2 regions of the Priestia sp. ST2 genome follow, and region 1 is predicted to be linked to the other one. Evidence: predicted binding sites of a transcription regulator. Region 1 holds the regulator's gene; the other holds the start of a gene.
What was found. The regulator Rex, encoded in region 1, represses fermentation and respiration genes when NADH is low (regulators of the CRP and FNR family bind a similar motif). The targets are predictions, from matches to a motif close to TTGTGAAATATTTCACAA.

Region 1 (3,417 bases):
CCGTTCCTAATTGTCGTTACGTCTGTTATTGGACCAATTCTAGAAGAGATTATTTTTCGAAAGATTATTTTCGGCTCTCTTCACAAACGATATAATTTCTTTGTCTCTGCATTTATTAGTTCCCTTATTTTTGCTGCCGTACACTGGGATTTTAAACATTTGCTCGTGTATACAGCCATGGGATTTGTATTTGCATTCCTTTATGCAAGAACAAAACTAATTATTGTACCCATTATTGCTCACGTGTTGATGAATACAGTCGTTATTTTATCTCAAACTATTTTTGCAGATAAAATTATAGAAATGCAAAAGCAAGCAGAACAAATGCAGTTTATTTTTGGAGGCATGTTTTTATGAAGAATATCCCTTTAACACGAGGGTTTATTTATATTATTATGGGGGTTTTATTCACCTACCTGGCTATTCAAAATGCTCAGGAAACCGTGTGGAATTTCCCCACGATCTTATTTGCACTCGTAGCCGCGTTCGATTTCAGATTTGCGGTGCGCATTTTTATCTTGCACTATAAAATTAAAAAGTTGCAGCAGCAATATAAAAATCAAGATGATTCATCTAAATAAAAAAACCACTGTTTCAGTGGTTTTTTTACATACTAACATCTTCTCTTTCTTGCTCTGCCCTTGCCTTTAACACTTTGCGATACGAAATGCGGGAAATAATGATGCTGATTTCATACAAAATTAAGAGCGGCACTGTCACCATCATGTGCGAGAGCAATTCTGGTGGTGTAATAAGTGCGGCAATAACTAGCAGTACGAAATAGGCATACTTTCGAATTTGAGATAAAAACATAGGCGTGATAATTCCTAATCGCGTCAAAAACATGACGACAACAGGAAGCTGAAACAACAGGCCAAAAGGCAGTGTGAGCTGCATTAAAAAAGAAAAGTATTCATTAATGCCAATCACTTGGTTTACATTCAGCTCATCAGAAACGCGCGTCATAAAATCGACGACAAATGGAAACAACACAAAATAAGAAAAAGAGACACCGCCGATAAAGAGAAAAATGGAAACAGGAATATATCCAAGCGTTACCTTACGCTCTTTTTCATATAAACCAGGACTAATAAATGCCCAAAGTTGATACAGTGCAACAGGAGCTGCAAGTACACAGCCGATAATAACAGCAAACTGCATATAAATCTTAACTGGATCTGTTAGCCTAAATGCATTCATCGTTAAATTTTTTGCCTCATCAGCATGCTGTAAATAGACAATAACCTTATCCGCTATAAAAAAGCCGCCAATTGTGGCAATGACAAAGAAAAATAAAACAATTAAAATGCGCTTTCGCAGCTCTCCTATATGATCATATATTGACATTTCTTGTTCGGTCATACTATGATCACCCTTTTACTCTTTGTCATCTACTTGACGCTGTTTATCTTTTTCACGATCTTCTGAGGCACCGCTAGCGGCATGCTTAAACTCTCTAAGCGTTTGCCCGACTGATCTTCCTAGCTCCGGTAACCGTTTCGGTCCAAAAATAAGCAGTGCTACAATCGCAATAATAATCCAACTGCCTGCTCCAATCCCCATATTCCCACTCTCCTTATTAATTTAGACTTAAGGAAATCGTAACACAGTCCATCTTATTCAACAGGATAATTTTTCAAAAAGTAGACAAGCGACTGTAATTCTACAGCCAGATCAATATGATGCAGTCGAATCTCATCCGGTACGTTTAAGCGTGCAGGAGTGAAGTTTAGAATCCCTTTAATTCCGCAATTCACTAAACGATCGGTAATTTGCTGAGCCACAGTGGCAGGAACGGTTAAAATCGCCACTGAGATATCATCACTCATATAATCTTCCAATTGGTCAAGGTGATAAACCGGCACGTCGCCTACTTTTGTACCGACTTTATCTTCTATCACATCAAAAGCGCACTCAATTTTGGTGTTATTATTTTTAATAAAATTATAATTTAAAAAGGCCGTTCCCAGATTCCCTACGCCAATCAGTGCTACTTTCGTTACTTCATCTTGGTCTAACGTTTTACGGAAAAATGTAAGTAAATAATTCACATTGTAGCCGTATCCCTTTTTCCCTAATGCTCCAAAGTAAGAAAAATCCCGGCGAATAGTAGCAGAATCAACTTTCACTGCCTCACTTAACTCCGCTGACGAAACACGCTGTTTACCAGAAGCATGCAAGTTTTTTAAAAAACGATAATAAAGCGGCAATCGTTTAGCCGTTGCTTGTGGTATTTTTAATTGTTCAGTGTTCACGTTGTACCCCCTCAGTTCATGTATGTCATTACTAACATTTTCAAGTCATATTGCATTACCTTTCACAAAGCCTCAACCGCCTTGAGGTAGCGCTTCCAATTCTCTCTCTTTTCTCTTGTTTTATATATACTCCGCTTCACACCCCGACGCCTTTTGTCTATCCAGGAATACTTAAAGTCGGTAGCTAGAACGAAGCAATTAGCCCTTCAAAGGATCCGTTTGTTAGTCATGACGGATTTTCTACATCCATCATATATAAGTTCAGAGATGCACTTATCTCTTATTTTAACATAGTATCCTGTATAAAATGTGCAGGTAAAATCATTTTATTTCATGAATCAAAACATTCGCTTCATCATTTGTTCTTGTCCCTCTAAAAATTACAAACGCTTGTAGGAAGAACTTGTAGTTGAAAATATGTTAAAATACACTATGGATATACTACTAGAGGTGAAAAAATGATTATTCTACAATTGAACGGTATTACAAAATACTATGGGGCAGAACCCATTTTATCGAATATAAAGTTAGAAGTACAATCAAAAGACCGCATTGCCCTAGTGGGACGAAACGGTGCAGGTAAATCAACTTTATTAAAAATTATTGCTGAGCAGCTTTCTTATGACAGCGGAGAAATTATTAAACCTAAAGGTGTTTCCATTGATTATATGGGACAAGATACAGTTCTTGAGTCAACACTCTCCATATGGGAAGAAATGATGACAGTCTTTGCTCCGTTAAAGAAGATGGAAAAAGAATTACGTACGCTTGAAACGAAGATGGGCGATCCAGACATTTTTAATGATTCAGTTCAATACGAAAAACTAACCAAAGAGTACGATCAGCTTCAAGTAACGTTCAAAGATTTAGGCGGCTATCAATATGAAGCGGATACACGATCTATTCTTCACGGTTTCCGTTTCTCAAACTTTGACTATAGCACCCCTATTTCCTCCTTGAGCGGTGGACAAAAAACGCGCTTGGCTCTTGCAAAACTGCTTTTAACAAAGCCAGACTTGCTTATTCTGGATGAGCCTACCAACCACTTAGATATTGAAACTTTAGCATGGCTGGAACAGTTTCTGCAAGGGTATGAAGGAGCTATTTTAATTGTTTCACACGATCGTTACTTCCTTGATAAGGTCGTAAATCAAGTGTATGA
Region 2 (3,417 bases), on a different contig from region 1:
TGCTTTAAGATTTCACGCTGCTCTTCAACAAGCTTCTTCGCTTCCTCATTTTGCTTTTCTGCTTCATCAATCTCACCGGCAATATGCTCTTCACGTTTTTTCATGATTCCCATTACAGGACCAAACGCGAATTTTTGAAGTAACGCAAGTAGGATAAGGAACATCACTAATTGGAAAAGAATATCTCCACCATTAATGCCTGCTGCTCCTAACACAAACATGTTCGACACGGCCATGTTCACTCCCTTCAGAGACTCCACATATATAATTTACTTATTAAAGACATAAAGTAATGGCGAAGGTTCTTTTGAATGATCTTCGCCACATGTAACACATTATTATTTACCTTGTACCATGAATGCAATAACTACGGCGATAATTGGAAGCGCCTCAACTAAGGCAACCCCAACGAACATCATTGAAGTTAATGTACCACGTGCTTCTGGTTGGCGAGCTGTGCCTTCAATCGTCTTAGAAACGATAAGACCGTTACCAATACCAGCACCTAGTGCCGCTAAACCAATCGCAATTGCAGATGCTATTAAACCCATTTTATAAAGTCCTCCCTTAATATATATGATTTTGTTTAACTAAGTTTTGTTTTGTCCAAATTGGGTATTACTTGAACAAAGCTTTATAAATTAATGGTCGCTACTCACTTTGTGAGATAAATAAACCATCGTTAACATTGTGAAAATGAAGGCCTGAATTGCGCCTACAAAAATACTAAATCCTTGCCATAAAAGCATTGGAATAGCAGCTCCAATTGTACCTAGGAAGCCTGTTGTTGCTAAACCAGCTAGCAAGCTTAACAAAATTTCCCCAGCATAAATATTACCGTAAAGACGAAGGCCAAGCGTTAACGTATTGGCAAACTCCTCGATAATCTTAAGCGGGAATAAAAATGCCATTGGCTTGAAGTAATCTTTCGTGTATGCAGAGAACCCTCGCATTTTAATACCATAGTAATGTGATAGTACAACTACCATAACGGCTAACGTCAGCGTAATTGCTGGATCAGCGGTTGGCGATTTCCACCATAAGTTATGGTCAATCACGATGGCAAATGGAAGACCCAACATATTTGACACAAAAATGTACATAAGTAAAGTTACACCTAGCGTCAAAAAGCGGCCACCTGTTTTCCAATCCATATTGCTATTAACGAGTCCTTTAACAAAATCTAAGACCCATTCAATAAAGTTTTGTGCACCGCTTGGCTTCATAGCAAGAGTACGAGTACATAAAACTGCAATTAAGAATACAATAACAGAAGCTACGGTAACCATAAGCAAGTTACTTTGACTAAAAGTAAGGCCTAGAAACTCTATAGTTGGTGATTCATGACCCAACTGTGTTCACCTCTCTTTCTATCTTCTACGCATATTTTGAACAACTAAATCTATGATAATGACAACGTAATACGTCATTAATCCCACAACTACACTAATAATATGAAAGGTTTTTGGATAAGAGATGGTAATCACAACTGCGAGAGCAGCTGTTGCAAATCTTACAACAGTCCCAATTGAACGGGGCTTTTTCCCCTCATCCAACGCCTGTCCAAACTGCTCAAACTTTCTTACTAAGTTCCACAAATTATACAAACTCAGGGCGGTTCCTAAAATTAAACCTGCAAAAACAGCCTTATAACTTGTAAATCCCCAGCCGAGAACGTATAATGCTAACAAATACAATATGTATGAACGAAGTCTTGGAAAAACGTGCTGCAAATCCTGCATGAATTATTAATCTCCTGAAAAAAAATGGTGGACTGTCCGCAGCATCATAAAAACACCTGCTGCTAGCCCTGAAAGAAGGCCTAAAATCAAAAATAGTGGTTCGGTGTCAAGCCATTGATCAGCCCATCTTCCAGAGAATAAGCCAATTAAGACTGAACCTGCTAACTGTGATAGAATGATTGACACTAATGCCATCGCTTGCAAAGGATGACGGTTGCGATCTTTCATAAGCTCATACCCCTTTTGCAAAATTTTCTTTTTTCCGAATTCTCTATCGTTTTTATAGCTCAATATATGATAGAAAGGCAAAAAAAATTGCTAAAAAAGGTAAAAACAGCTAATAAAATACGCAGAAATATCAACGGTTTTCACAGGTTGAAAACCTTATCATTTATATTCCCTGTAAGCATACAATAGCGTATATTTAATGTCAATGTGTTTAAGCTAAAAACTTCACAATCTCTTCTTATTGTTCACATTTCTGCCACACATAAAACCTCTTCAAATGAAAACATTTAAAGAGGTTCATTCAATCGTTATTGTACTGTTTACAACATGCTCTTGTCTATGCTTTTTCACAAATGCAAATATTTGGTACGCTCCCGGTACAAGCGATTCATCGATCGTTATTTTCCGTTTTCTCATGCCTCTTTCTACATCAACGTCAACATCTAAATACGATATAAACTGTAAAGACTGCTTATCAAAAAGAGCAACGCCTAACTCATCTGCTCCTTCAGGCAAAAACAGTTCATAGCTATACGTATTTTTCTCTTTTTCCGCTGCTACTTGCAATCCCATGACACGGGGATAATCTGGAATGCTAACCATGTACATATAAGGAAGCGAAAATGTTTCACGTGAATCATTTATTTCCAAATATCCGTCATATATACCTTTATTTTTAAAACGGGGCTGCACCGATAAAGTGACAGCTATTTCTTTTGTCTGATGGGGCTGCACCGTGACGGGTAATGGAACATCCCAATTCACTCCTTCATCCCTTTTCGGAACGTTCAAGCGATACGTTTTTGCTTTATCAGACTGGTTATCAATTTTAAATGATAAGACTTTCTTTGATGGGCGCGTAAAAATACCGAAAGATAAAGAAGATGGATAAAATAAAGAGTCTGCTGTGACAGCTTTTGCTATTTGAATTCTCCCGGCTCCTTGTTCATATACGCGATACGTTTGACCATTTAGCTGCTGCATTACTTTACTTGTGTTCATCAATGAAGCTTTGACTTGTTCAGGAGACCAGTTCGGGTGAGCTTGTAAAATAAGAGCGCACGCTCCAGCTACATGGGGCGCAGCCATACTTGTTCCATGCATGCGTTCATATCCCCCAGGAACTGTACTATTAATGAAGTAACCAGGTGCGACGACGTCCGGCTTGATTCCCCAAGTAGTCGTTACAGGTCCTCTTGAACTGAAAGATGTGAGCAAGTCTTGCACCACTTGCTTGCCAGTGCGTAAGTATGGCTGTTGAGACTGAATGTATTGATTAATGGTATCACCGTTTTTTTTACTTACCCATATCACTGGAATATTTACTGATTCTTGTAGTTTACCGATTATGCTTTTTTCAGTCGGACTATATAAAATAACGGCTTTTGCTCCTGCCTGTTCAGCTTGTTTAATCTTTTTTTCAACCACATTTCCTTCTGCTTTTAGC

Region 2: AC0KUU_RS22590 (AtpZ/AtpI family protein) is a predicted target of Rex. The motif match lies at 2,184-2,201, and genes of this name have one in related genera.

What each region holds. Positions count from the first base shown of each region.
Region 1 covers NZ_JBVVNT010000018.1:11,082-14,498, forward strand. Annotated here, with positions in the region: gene AC0KUU_RS29445 (CPBP family intramembrane glutamic endopeptidase) at 1-357, shown strand, start outside; gene AC0KUU_RS29450 (YdiK family protein) at 354-581, shown strand; gene tatC (twin-arginine translocase subunit TatC) at 607-1,362, opposite strand; gene tatA (twin-arginine translocase TatA/TatE family subunit) at 1,378-1,563, opposite strand; gene AC0KUU_RS29465 (redox-sensing transcriptional repressor Rex) at 1,617-2,255, opposite strand; gene AC0KUU_RS29470 (ABC-F family ATP-binding cassette domain-containing protein) at 2,714-3,417, shown strand, end outside.
Region 2 covers NZ_JBVVNT010000005.1:223,589-227,005, forward strand. Annotated here, with positions in the region: gene AC0KUU_RS22570 (F0F1 ATP synthase subunit B) at 1-236, opposite strand, end outside; gene atpE (F0F1 ATP synthase subunit C) at 339-551, opposite strand; gene atpB (F0F1 ATP synthase subunit A) at 642-1,352, opposite strand; gene AC0KUU_RS22585 (ATP synthase subunit I) at 1,371-1,742, opposite strand; gene AC0KUU_RS22590 (AtpZ/AtpI family protein) at 1,749-1,970, opposite strand; gene AC0KUU_RS22595 (S8 family serine peptidase) at 2,268-3,417, opposite strand, start outside.